DNA from 2 places in the Microlunatus capsulatus genome. Region 2 is predicted to be linked to the other one. Evidence: predicted binding sites of a transcription regulator. Region 2 holds the regulator's gene; the other holds the start of a gene.
What was found. The regulator HrcA, encoded in region 2, represses chaperone genes, less so after heat shock. The targets are predictions, from matches to a motif close to TTGGCACTCGNNNNNNNCGAGTGCCAA.
Positions count from the first base shown of each region.

Region 1: a site for HrcA is predicted at 5,476-5,502, ahead of JOF54_RS14850 (FmdB family zinc ribbon protein). Genes of this name have one in related genera too.

Region 1 covers NZ_JAGIOB010000001.1:3,208,151-3,214,621, forward strand. The annotation lists gene JOF54_RS14815 (aminoacyl-tRNA deacylase) at 1-117, shown strand, start outside; gene JOF54_RS14820 (alpha/beta hydrolase) at 192-1,241, shown strand; gene JOF54_RS14825 (UTP--glucose-1-phosphate uridylyltransferase) at 1,297-2,679, shown strand; gene JOF54_RS14830 (malonic semialdehyde reductase) at 2,744-3,388, opposite strand; gene JOF54_RS14835 (hypothetical protein) at 3,506-3,850, shown strand; gene JOF54_RS14840 (MscL family protein) at 3,869-4,234, opposite strand; gene JOF54_RS14845 (SAF domain-containing protein) at 4,319-4,978, opposite strand; gene JOF54_RS14850 (FmdB family zinc ribbon protein) at 5,028-5,420, opposite strand; gene JOF54_RS14855 (penicillin acylase family protein) at 5,581-6,471, shown strand, end outside.
Region 2 covers NZ_JAGIOB010000001.1:976,799-983,269, forward strand. The annotation lists gene JOF54_RS04520 (16S rRNA (uracil(1498)-N(3))-methyltransferase) at 1-109, opposite strand, end outside; gene dnaJ (molecular chaperone DnaJ) at 141-1,316, opposite strand; gene hrcA (heat-inducible transcriptional repressor HrcA) at 1,329-2,342, opposite strand; gene JOF54_RS04535 (MBL fold metallo-hydrolase) at 2,465-3,367, shown strand; gene JOF54_RS04540 (substrate-binding domain-containing protein) at 3,459-4,490, shown strand; gene JOF54_RS04545 (LON peptidase substrate-binding domain-containing protein) at 4,687-5,295, opposite strand; gene JOF54_RS04550 (DUF3097 domain-containing protein) at 5,391-6,254, shown strand; gene JOF54_RS04555 (acetamidase/formamidase family protein) at 6,301-6,471, opposite strand, start outside.

The DNA of each region.
Region 1 (6,471 bases), 2.2 Mb from region 2:
GGCCGACGGGTCGCGATGGGGGCCGGCGACCACGGCTACAGCGCCTTCGTCGACGTCGACGCCCTGGTCACGGCCTACGGCGGGGTGGTCGCCGACCTCGCCGAGCCCGCCGGCTGAGCGCGGCGGGCGTCGGGTCGCGCGGGCCGTCGCGCCGGCGGGCCGTCCGGCTCCGCACCCCTACACTTCCCGGCATGGCCAACCCGGGGGACCACAGCCGACGCGTGCTCGCCTCGGTCTGGCTGCTGGTGGGGGCCGCCATGGTCGCCGTGCCGGTCTGGCTGGGCTGGACGCGCTGGCAGCCGATCCTCATGGGGCACCCGCTGATGCTGGTGCTGTCGATCGGCTGCGGGCTGCTCGGCTTCGTCGCACTGGCCTGGGCGCTGGCCAGCCTGGTCCTGGGCGACCGCTCCGACGGCGACGACGGCCCGACCCGGACGCCGCGGCAGCACGCGCGCCGCGCCAACCGGCGGATCGCGCTGGCGGTGCCGGCCCTGTTCCTCTGCACGCTGCTGGTGGTCTCGCTCGCCTGGTCACGGCCCTTCGCCGCCGCTCCCGTGGCGGTCGCGGCCATGCGCTCGGAGGGCGACGTGCGGGTCTCGGACCGCCTCACCTGGTTCGAGATGGCCTCGACCGCCCGCGACGACGACGACCAGGTCGTCCGGCCGACGACCGGCCTCGTCTTCGTGCCGGGCGCCCGGGTCGACCCGCGGGCCTACGCCCACGTGCTGCGACCGCTCGCCCAGGCCGGCTACCTCGTCACGGTGCTCAAGGAGCCCTTCGGCATCTCCTTCGTCGACGCCGGTCACCCGGAGCGGGTGATGCGGGCGCACCCCGAGATCGCGCAGTGGGTCGTCGCCGGGCACTCCCTCGGCGGCGTCACGGCTGCCTCCTTCGCCGACGACCACCCCCGGGTGGGCGGTGCGGCGGTCGCCGGCCTCGTGCTGTGGGCGTCCTACCCCGCGGGCCGGCTGGAGCGCGCCGACCTGGCGGTGACCTCGGTCTCGGCCGAGCGCGACGGGCTCAGCACCCCGGCCAAGGTCGACGCGTCGAAGAGCAAGCTGCCGCCGGACACCACCTACGTCGTGGTGCCCGGGGCGGTGCACAGCTGGTTCGGCGACTACGGCGAGCAGCCGGGTGACGGCACCCCGACCGGTGACCGCGACGAGGCGCAGGCCGAGATGACCCGGGCCACCCGGGCGGTGCTGGCCGCGGTGACGCCGAGGCCCGCGAAGAAGAAGTAGCCGGACCCGCCCCGACCGGTTCGGCGGCCGGGCGGCGCGTCCCTAGGATCGGGGGATGAGCGCACAGGGACTGCAGCAGGCCCAGGACAAGATGGCCGCCGCCGGGGTGAACCCGCAGGCGGTCGACGTCTTCAGCCACTACTACCACCAGCTCGAGGAGGGCGTCACCGGGTTCATCCCCGAGGACAGCATCGAGCCGCTGGAGCACCCCGACCTGCTCAGCGACGTCACCGTCAGCGACGAGGACGCCCGGGCGGCCCTGGCGGCGACGGTGGTCATCAAGCTGAACGGGGGCCTCGGCACCTCGATGGGCCTGGACCGCGCCAAGTCGCTGCTGACCGTGCGCGACGGCAAGAGCTTCCTCGACCTCATCGTCGACCAGGTCCGGGCGGCCCGTCAGACCTACGGGGCCAAGCTGCCGCTGGTGTTCATGGACAGCTTCCGCACCCGCGAGGACACCCTCGCCGCGCTGGCCGGCTACGACGACCTGGCCGTGGACGGCCTCGACCTCGACTTCCTGCAGAGCCAGGAGCCGAAGCTCCGCGCCGACGACCTCACCCCGGTGGAGTGGCCGGCCGACCCGACGCTGGAGTGGTGCCCGCCCGGGCACGGCGACCTCTACACCGCCCTGGAGGCCTCGGGCATCCTCGACCGGCTGCTGGCGCTCGGCTACCGCTACGCCTCGGTGTCGAACTCCGACAACCTCGGGGCGGCCCCCGACGCCACCATCGCCGGCTGGTTCGCGGCCAGCGGCGCGCCCTACGCGGCCGAGATCTGCCGGCGGACGGCGGCCGACCGCAAGGGCGGGCACCTCGCCATCCGCAAGGCCGACCGGCAGCTGATCCTGCGCGACACCGCGCAGACGGCGAAGGAGGAGATGCACTACTTCACCGACGAGCACCGGCACCCGTACTTCCACACGAACAACCTGTGGTTCGACCTGCAGGTGCTCTCCCGCACGCTCAAGGAGCGGCACTCGGTCCTGGGCCTGCCGCTGATCAAGAACGAGAAGACCGTCGACCCGTCCGACCCGACGTCGACGCCGGTCGTGCAGATCGAGTGCGCGATGGGCGCGGCCGTCGAGGTCTTCGAGGGGGCGACGGCCATCGGCGTCGGCCGCGAGCGGTTCCTGCCGGTCAAGACGACCAACGACCTGCTGCTGCTGCGCTCCGACGTGTACGAGGTCGACGACGCCGGGCACCTGGTCCGGGTCGCCGACCCGGCGCCGCTGGTGGACCTGGACAGCCGGCACTACAAGACGATCGCGGCGTTCGACGAGCGGTTCCCGGCGGGGGCGCCCTCGCTGCGCGGGGCGAGCGGGCTGGCCGTCGAGGGGGACTGGACCTTCGAGGCCGACGTCACCGTGGTGGGCGCCGGCCGGCTGCCCGACGAGGGCGAGCCGCGGACTGTGCCCGCCGGGACCCTGCTGCAGGGCTGACCGGACGCGACGAGGCCCGCACCCCCGGCCGGGGTGCGGGCCTCGTCGTCGTCCGGGTCACGGCTCAGGCCGTCGTCACGACCTCGTCGTAGTCCAGCCGCGGCTGGCGCGGGCGGTAGGACTCCTCGCTGGGGTGGCCGAGGTTGACGACCAGGAAGACGCGGTGGCGGCCGTCGGGGAAGAACTGGCGGCTGACCGCCTCGGCGTCGAAGCCGCCCATCGGGCCCGCGGCCAGGCCGGCGGCGCGGACGGCCAGGATGAAGTAGCCCGCCTGCAGGACGGCGTTGGTGTGCGCCGCGGCAGCCCGGGCCTGCTCGTCGGCGAAGTTCGCCTTGGCGTTCGGGTAGACGGGGAAGACCCGGTCCAGCTCCTCGTGGAAGTCGACGTCGGCCGCCAGCAGGGCCACGAGCGGGGCCGCGGCGGTGCGCTCCTTGTTGCCACCGGCCATGTGCTCGACGAGCTGCTCGCGGGCCTGCTCGGAGCGGACCAGCACGATGCGCAGGGGCTGGGTGTTCATGGCGGTCGGGCCCCACTTGAGGAGCTCGTGCACGGCCTGGACCTGCTCGTCGGTCACGGGCTCGTCGGAGAAGGTGTACGCCGTCGCCGCCCGGCGGAACAGCTGGTCCGCGACGTCAGCGGAGATGGCGAGCCCGGAGTCGAACTCCTGCTCGAAGTCGGTCAGGTCACGGGTCACGTCGAGGTCGGTCACGGGTGGTTCAACAATCAACTACTTCGGGTATTCCGGTCGACCGCTGAGGCCTGCGCCACACGCCGCGGCGGTCCGGGTCTGCGACGATGGGCCTCCCGTCGAGACCCGGAGGTGGACGTGGACGAGGCTGCCCTGCCCGCCTGGCACCAGGCGCTGGCCTACGCCGTCACCGGCGTCCGCTTCGAGGACCTGGGGCGTCAGGACCGGCCCGACCTGGAGTCGCTGGCCGCCCTGCTCCGGCCCCGGCTGGGCGTCCAGGTGGACCTCGCGGAGCTCACCCGGGCCCACCCGCTGCCGCCCGACCTGGCCGAGGGCCTCGGACCGGCGCAGCTGGGCTCGGCCGTGGCCGAGCTGCGCCGCCGGCTCAGCGGACCGCCGCCCGCCGTCGTCGCCGACCCGCGCCCGCTGAGCGCGGACGAGCGGCGGCTGCTGCAGGACGTGCCCCCGCACCACGGCGTCTGAGTCGTCGGGGGAGCGGCGTCAGCTGCGGTTCTGCGCGCGCAGCAGGTCGCGGATCTCGGCCAGCAGGTCCTCGCTGGAGGCCGCCTTCTCGGGCTCGGCCGCCTTGCGGATCTGGCTGAAGCGGTTGTAGGGCACGACGACGGCGAAGTAGAGCACCGCGGCCGTGAGCAGGAAGGTGATGAGCGCGGTGATGAAGTTGCCGACGTTCACGCCGTTGACGGCGATCTCGCTCAGGCCCTTGACCTGGATGACGAGGCCGAGCAGGTCGAGGACGATCTTGGTGAACGCATCCACCACGGCGGCGAAGACGGTGCCCATGACGAAGGCGACCGCCAGCTCGATGAGGTTGCCCCTCAGGATGAAGTCCTTGAAACCCTGCAGCATCCTGTTTCCTCCGGCGTGTGGGTGGGTATCGCGGTCCGACCCGCCGGACGCTAGCAGAGGGTCCCGGCGACGGACAGGGCCGCGTCAGCGCCACAGGACGGTCAGCGGACCCCGGGCGGCCGCCCGCGCCAGCCGCGTCCCGGTCCCGGGCGGCACCTCCACCAGCACCAGGCCGCCGGCGCTGCCCGGCGCGGCCTCCTCCTCGATCTGCGGGATGGTCACCACCCGGGCGGCCGGGGCCACCACGTCGGCGGTCCCGTCCTGCTCGTCGGTGCCCACGAGGTCGACGACGTCGCCCGGCCGGAGCAGGGCGACGACCCCGGCGTCGGCGAGCCGCACCGGGGTCACCACCCGGGCGGAGGACGGCCCGGCCCGCGGGGCGACGAGGGCGAGCGGCGTCAGCACCTGGCCCCGCGCGAGCGGGGCGCTCACCGCCCGCCCGACGACGGCGGCCGAGGCGTCGAGGGCCGCGGCCGGGAGGTCGTCGGACCGCAGGGCGCGGGGTTCCACGTCGGCGGCGGCGAGGACGCTGCCCCCGGGCACCTCCCGGACGGCGACCAGCACGGTGCGCTCGGGCGGGCCCTCGGGGAGGGCGGCCGACACCCCGGTGAGCACGGCCAGCGCGGCCGCGACGGCGGCGAGCGGCCGCCGGTGCCAGGACGCGGCGCGGAGCAGGGACCGCAGCGGGTGCCGGCGACCGGCGGGGGCGCCCGGACGGCGGCGGGAGCGGACGGAGGTGGTCACGCCGTCAGTCTCGGGAGGCGACGGCGCAGCGTGCGCGCCGTCCACAGTCCTAGCTGCTGGCGGCCTTGCTCCCTGTGGACGACGAGGAGGAGGAGGACGAGGAGGAGCCGCCGGAGGAGGACTCCTTGGCCGGCGCGCTCCCGCTGCTGCCCGAACCCGAACCCGAACCCGAGCCCGAGTCGCCGGAGCCGCTCGGGGCCGCCTTCTCCTTGGCGGGGGCCGGCTTGCTGCTGCCGCCGTCGGACGAGCCACCCTCGGAGGGGGCCTTGCGGCTGTCGGTGCGGTAGAAGCCCGAGCCCTTGAAGACGACGCCGACGGCGTTGAACACCTTGCGGAGCGAGCCGCCGCAGTTCGGGCACTCGGTCAGCGCCGCGTCCGTGAACTTCTGCACGGCCTCGAGGTCGTGCCCGCACTCGGTGCACCGGTACTGGTAGGTAGGCATGAGCGTGCTCTCTCCGGTTCAGGTCGATCAGGCACCGGATGGCGACCCGGCGCACTTAGCACTCCAGCATACCGACTGCCAACGACCGTCCGGCCGCGTCGGCGGAGGGCGCTCCTCCGGCGCGGCGCCGGCACCCCGGCCCGGTCACTAGAGTGAGCCGGTGCGTCGCCTTCCCCGCTGGCTGCTGTTCCCCGCCATCGTCGTCGTGCTGGCGCTGGTGGTGCTGCCCTTCCTGGCGGTCAGCGCCGTGCGCGAGTCCTCCCCGACGACGACGGGCGAGCTGACCCTGCCCGGCCTGACCGCTCCGGTCGAGGTGCTCCGCGACGGCAGCGGCGTGCCGCACGTCTACGCCGACAACCCCGAGGACCTCTTCGAGGCCCAGGGCTTCGTCGCGGCGCAGGACCGGTTCTTCGAGATGGACTTCCGCCGCCACCTCGCCGCCGGCCGGCTCGCCGAGCTGTTCGGGGAGTCCCAGGTCAGCACCGACGCCTACGTCCGCACCCTGGGCTGGCGCCGCGTCGCGGAGGAGGAGCTGCGGCTGCAGTCGTCCTCCACGCGGCGCTACCTCGACGCCTACGCGGCCGGGGTGAACAGCTACCTGCGCGAGCGCTCGCCGGCCGAGCTGTCGCTGGAGTACCGGCTCCTCGGGCTGCAGGGCCTGCGGACCGCGCCGGAGGACTGGACCGCGGCCGACTCGCTGTCCTGGCTGAAGGTGATGGCCTGGCAGCTCGGCTCCAACCTGGACGCCGAGGCGTCCCGCGGCCAGCTGAGCGCCCTCCTGGGCCCGGAGAAGACCGCGGTCCTGTTCCCCGAGCACCCGCTCGAGGGCTACGACCCGATCCTCGACCGCGGAACCGTGCGGCAGGGCCTCTTCGACCCGCGCGCGGGAGCCGTCTCGCGGCGTCCCGCCCCGGCCGGGCTCACCGCGGCCGAGCTGCGCTCCGGCGGGCCCGCGCTGACCGAGGCCGCCCAGGTCGACCGGGTGCTGCCCGAGGTCCTCGGCACCGCCGACGGGGCCGGCGGCATCGGCTCCAACTCCTTCGTGGTGGCC
Region 2 (6,471 bases):
GGCGCACGACGGCGGCGTGCCGGCCCTCGTCCCCGCCGAGCTCGAGCGTCGCGCCCACCGCGGGCAGCGGGTCGGCGAGGCTCTCCAGCAGGAAGAGGGGCGCGGTCACCGCGTCCCCCCGGGCCGGCCCGTCATCCCGGTCACTGCCCGGCGAAGGCGTCCCGCAGGCGCCCGAAGACACCCCGGCCGTGCTTCTGGACGGTGCCCTCGGGCCCGTCCTCGCCGCGGAGCTCGGCGAGCTGGCGCACCAGCTCGCGCTGCTCCTCGTCGAGCCGGGTCGGGGTCTGGACCAGGAGGGTGACGCCCATCTGGCCGCGGCCGTTCGAGCGCAGGCGCGGCACGCCCTTGCCCTCCAGCGCCACCCGGGTGCCGGACTGGGTGCCGGCCGGCACCGCGACCTGGACGCTGCGGTCGTCGGCGTCGGAGTCCTCGAGGTCGGCCTCCAAGGTGGCCACCGACACCTCGGTGCCCAGGGCGGCCGCCGTCATCGGGATCTTGACGACGACCTCGAGGTCGTCGCCGTCGCGCCGGAAGATCTCGTGCTGGGCCACCGAGAGCTCGACGTAGAGGTCGCCGGCGGGGCCACCGCCCGGGCCGACCTCGCCGTGGGAGGCCAGGTGGATCCGGTTGCCGGTGCTGACGCCGGCCGGGATCTTGACGTTGATGGTCCGCGAGGACCGGATCCGGCCGTCGCCCGCGCACTCGACGCACGGGTCGGGGATGACCGTCCCGTAGCCGCGGCAGGTCGGGCACGGCTGGGTGGTGCGGATGTCGCCGATGAACGAGCGCTGCACGTGGGTGACATCGCCCTGGCCGTGGCAGGTGCGGCAGGTCTCGGGCTCGGAGCCCTCCATGGCGCCCGAGCCGCTGCAGCGGGGGCAGAGCACGGCGGTGTCGACCTGCAGGGGCTTGGTGGTGCCGAAGGCGGCCTCGGCCAGCTCCAGCGAGAGCCGGACCAGCGCGTCCTGGCCGCGGCGGACGCGCGAGCGCGGGCCCCGGCTGGACTGCTGGCCGAACATGGCGTCGACGAGGTTGGTGAAGTCGAACCCACCGGCCTGGCCGCCGAAGCCGCCGCCCCCGCCGAAGCCGCCCATCCCGCCGCCGAGCGGGTCGCCGCCGCGGTCGTAGAGGTCGCGCTTCTTGGGGTCCTGGAGCACCTCGTAGGCCTCGGCGACCTTCTTGAACTTGTCGCCGGCGTCGGCCTCGGTGGCCACGTCGGGGTGCAGCTTCATCGCCAGCTGGCGGTAGGCCTTCTTGATCTGCTCCGGCGTCGCGTCGCGCGCGACGCCGAGGATCTCGTAGTAGTCAGAGCTCATGGTGTGGGGTGATCATCCTTCGGAGAGGAAACGGCCTACGTAGCGGGCGACGGCACGCACCGAGGCCATGGTGGAGGGGTAGTCCATCCGGGTGGGTCCGACGACGCCCAGCGTGGCGAACATGTCGAGCTGGCTGCCGTAGCCGCTCGCGACGACCGACGTCGACTGTAGTTCCTTGTACGGGTTCTCCTGGCCGATGCGCACGGTGACGGCGTCGGCCGTGGTGGCCTCCCCCATCAGCTTGAGCAGCACGACCTGCTCCTCCAGCGCCTCGAGGACCGGCTTGACGGTCGTCTCGAACTCGGCGCCGTAGCGGGTGAGGTTCGGCATCCCGCCGACGACCATCCGGCTGGACGCCTCGCTGCTCAGCATCTCCAGCAGGGTGGCCACGGCCGCCTGGCCGATCGCGCCGAGCTCGGGCGGCAGCTCCCCGGTCAGCGTGCTGAGCCGGGCCGCGGCGGCCGAGGACGAGTGGCCGACGGTCGCCGCGTTGAGCTGGGCGCGCAGCTGGGCCAGGGTCTCGGCGTCGTGGTCGGGCAGCTCGAGGGCGCGCTGCTCGATGCGGCCGGTGGAGGTGATGAGGATGAGCAGCATCCGGGAGGTGGAGAGGGAGACCACCTCGACGTGCCGCACCGTGGAGTGGCTCAGCGTCGGGTACTGGACGATCGCCACCTGCTGGGTGACCTGGGCGAGCAGCCGGACGGTGCGCAGCAGCACGTCGTCGAGGTCGGCGGCGCCGGAGAGGAAGGTGTGGATCGCCTTCTGCTCGGCCGGGGACAGCGGCTTCACGGTGCCCAGCCGGTCGACGAACAGCCGGTAGCCCTTGTCGGTGGGGATCCGGCCGGCGCTGGTGTGGGGCTGGGTGATGTAGCCCTCCTCCTCCAGCGCGGCCATGTCGTTGCGGACCGTCGCGGGCGAGACGCCGAGGTCGTGCCGCTCGACGAGCGCCTTGGAGCCCACCGGCTCCTGGCTGGACACGTAGTCGGTCACGATCGCGCGCAGCACCTCGAGCTTGCGTTCGTCCACGTCCCCTCCTCTGTCGTGTCGGCGGCCCCGGGCGCGGCCCGTGCCTCGTCGTGGTGGTGGCCCCGGGCGCACCCGGTCGGGCCGGGTTGGCACTCGGAAGGCCAGAGTGCCAGTCTAGCGGGATGGACCAGCAGCCCCCGGCAGGACGGGCCCGCGACGGCGCCCCCGGTCCGCAGTTCTCGCTCGGCCCCTGGCGCGAGGTCGCGGACGGGGTGCTCGTCGCCGTCGCCGAGCCCGAGGGCGTCAACCTGGGGCTCGTGCTGGGCCGGACCGGCGCGCTGCTCGTCGACACCGGGTCGAGCCCGGAGCAGGGCGCCGCGCTGCGGGCCTCGGTCGCGGACGTCACCGCGCTGCCGCTGGTGGGCGTCGTCGTCACCCACGCGCACTCCGACCACGCCTTCGGGCTGGCCGCCTTCGCCGACGTCGCGACCCTCGGCCACGAGACCCTGCCCGCGGCCCTGGCCTCGCGCGCGTCCGCCGAGGCCGCCCAGGCCCTCGGGCTGGACCCGGCCGCGCTGGTGCCGCCGTCCCGCGAGATCGCCGTCGCCGTCGCGGTCGACCTCGGCGACCGGCGGGTCGAGGTGGCGCACCTGGGTCCGGGGCACACCGACGGCGACCTCGTCGTCGTGGTCCCCGACGCCGACCTGCTGTTCGTCGGAGACCTCGTCGAGTCCGCGCCGACGCCGGAGACGGCCGCCCCCTGGTGGGGGCCGGACAGCGTGCCGCACGCCTGGGGGGCCACCCTCGACGGCGTCATCGGGCTGATGACCGCCGGCACCCGGGCCGTCCCCGGGCACGGCGACCTCGTCGACCGCGAGTTCGTCTTCGGCACCCGCGGCCGGGTCGCCGCGGTGTCCGGGGAGCTCACCCACCTCGTCGAGTCCGGGGTCGGCGAGGCCGACGCGCTGGCCCGCGGCAGCTGGCCCTACCCCGCCGAGCACGTGGCGGGCGCGGTCGCGCCGGGCTACGCCGCGCTGGCCGGCCGGGGCGTCAAGGGCACCCGCCCGACGTTGCCGCTCGCGTGAGGACCACGGCGGCTCCCACCGGGTTGTCAGACTGGGTGCCGGTCAGAGCCGGTACCGGTTCTGACAGGTCGGCGAACGGGAGGGGCGGACGATGGGTCGGGTGACGGTCAAGACGCTGGCGGCGACGCTGGGCGTCTCCCCCGCGACCGTCTCGAACGCCTACAACCGCCCCGACCAGCTGTCCGGGGAGCTGCGCGCGCGCATCCTCGCGACAGCGGCCGAGCTCGGCTACGCCGGTCCCGACGCCGCGGCCCGCACCCTGCGGTCGGGCCGGTCGGGGGCGGTCGGGGTGCTGCTGACCGAGCAGCTGTCCTACGCCTTCTCCGACCCCTTCGCCGTCGAGTTCCTCACCGGGCTCAGCGAGGTGGTGGAGCAGCACCAGACGAGCGTGCTGCTGATGCCGCTGTCCTTCTCCGACAACGAGCCGGACGTGACGGCCATCCAGCGGGCCAGCATCGACGCCCTGACGATCATGTGCCTGCCCGAGCAGCACCCGGCGGCCGCGCTGGCCCGCGCCCGCGGCATCCGCTTCGTCGGCACCGACATCCGCGACGACCCCGACTCGTCCTGGGTCGCCATCGACGACCTGCGCGGCGGCGTGCTGGTCGGGGAGCACCTGGCCGCGCTGGGCCACCGCGACGTGGCCGTGCTGGTGGAGCGGAACGCACCCGCCGGCCGCGAGGTCGTCGAGCTCGACCCGGCCGAGGTCACCTTCCTCGACTACGCCTCCCGGCTGCGCGGCCTGCAGCAGAGCCTGCCGGGCCGGCTCACCCTGGTCTCGGGCGGGCACAACGCGCTGGCGTCCGGCGCGGCCGCCGCCCGGGCCCTGATGGCCCGTCCCGACCCCCCGACGGCCGTCGTGGGCCTGAGCGACGTGCTGGCCCTGGGGGCGCTCACCGCCCTCGCCGAGCTGGGCGTCGACGTCCCCGGCCAGGTCTCCGTCTGCGGCTTCGACGACATCGCCGACGCCGCCGCCCGCGACCTGACGACGGTGCAGCAGCCGATCCGCGAGCGCGGCCGCCTGGTCGGCCGCCTGCTCGTCGACGCCGAGGCCGGGCCGCGGCAGGTCGTGCTGCCGATCTCCCTGGTCCCGCGGGGTTCGACCGGGCCTGCTCCGCGCTGAGCTGTCTGACCTCGCTCCGCTCGGGCCCTTCGACAGGCTCAGGGAGCGGGAGTCACCTCGGCACCCGGGGCGGCCAGGCACCCGGATCTCGCGCCGATGACTTGTCCGTCCCCGGGGGAGGACACGCTCTTCGTCCTGCCCGGGGGACGGACAAGTCACCGGGCCAGAGCGAGATCCGCGACCGAGCGGAGCGAGGTCATTCAAGCGGCCAGGGCGTCTCCCATGCGAGGGCGGCGTCGCGGGTGAGCTCGACGAGGCTGAGCAGCAGGGCCTCGGCCGACTCCGACCGCAGCAGCTTCACCTGGTCCAGCGCCGTCACCGGGGCGATGGCCGCCAGCTGCCAGAGCGCCGGCACCGGCTCATCTGCCAGCTCGACGTCGGCCGGCCAGACGTTCTCGGAGAACTCGCTGGCCTGGGCGAGCGTGCGGCGCACCAGCTGCTCGGTCTCGGCGCGCAGGGGCTCCAGCCGCTCGTCCCAGACGAGCTCGGGCAGCACGCGGACCTCGGCGCGAGGGTAGGGGTCGTCGTCCAGCCAGGTCTCGACCTCGAAGCGCTCGGTGCCCTGGGCCACCAGGCCGACGACCCCGTCCTCGGCGCCGATCTGGGCGACGTCGGCCGTCGTGCCCACGCCGAAGCGGTGCTCGCCGCCGCCGACCTCGAAGCCGCGCTCGATGAGCACGACGCCGAAACGGGTGTCCTCGGCCTCCACCAGCTCGGACAGCATGACGAGGTAGCGCTCCTCGAACACCCGCAGCCGGAGCGGCATGTGGGGGAAGAGCACGGACCCGAGGGGGAACATCGACATCGCCGGCACCAGGCCAGACAACCACCGCAGGGCAAGCCGCGCACCGCCGCGGTTCGCTCCCGGGCCCGGGCCGGGGGCTCGCCTACGCTCGGCCGGTGAGCTCCCCGACCGACCGCTACCGCACCGACGTCCTGGCCACCGGCTGGCAGAAGGCCGGCAAGCCGGTGAGCACCGAGCTGGCCGTCAAGCCCGGCCAGGTGCTGGAGGACGCGACGACGGGCTTCGTCGGCGCCGTCGTCCGGGTGGAGCGCGGCATCGTCGTGCTGGAGGACCGGCGCGGCAAGCTGCGCAGCTTCCCGCTGGGGCCGGGCTTCCTCGACGAGGGCCGGCCGGTGACCCTCGTCGTGACGGCCCGGGCGGGCACGAGCGCCCCGCGGCGGACGGCGTCGGGCTCGGTGGCCGGGCCGGCCGAGCGGGCGAAGGTGGCGCTGCCCAGCCGGATCTACGTCGAGGGCCGGCACGACGCCGAGCTGGTCGAGCGGATCTGGGGCGAGGACCTGCGCCACGTCGGCGTGGTCGTGGAGTACCTGGGCGGCATCGACGACCTGCCGTCCATCGTCGAGGAGTTCGCGCCCGAGCGCGGCCGCCGGCTGGGCGTGCTGGTCGACCACCTGGTCCCCGGGAGCAAGGAGAGCCGGATCGCCGCCCAGGTCGAGCGCGGCCGCGGCGGCGGGTACGTCTCGGTGCTCGGCCACCCCTACGTCGACATCTGGCAGGCGGTGAAGCCGGAGCGGGTGGGCCTGAAGGTCTGGCCGCAGATCCCGCGCGACGTCGAGTGGAAGCACGGCATCTGCGAGGTGCTGCGGCTGCCGCACGCCGACCAGGCCGACATCGCGGCCGCCTGGAAGATGATCCTCGGCCGGGTCCGCTCCTGGAACGACCTGGAGCGGCCGCTGCTGACGACCGTGGAGCAGCTCATCGACTTCGTCACCCAGGACCACCCGGTCCCCGAGGACTGAGGACGACCGGCGGGGCTCCTGGCGCCCCGCCGGCCCCCCGGTGGTCTCAGGAGCGCGGGAAGTGCGACTTCGGGATGACGGCGTGCACGCCCATCGTCCGGTCGACGACCTGGGAGACGACGAAGTCCGCCGCCGCCGAGAGGTAGGCGTAGGCGACCGCGCGCTCCATGCCCAGGTCGTCCTGCAGGAAGTCCAGGGCGTTGACCACCGCCCGCCG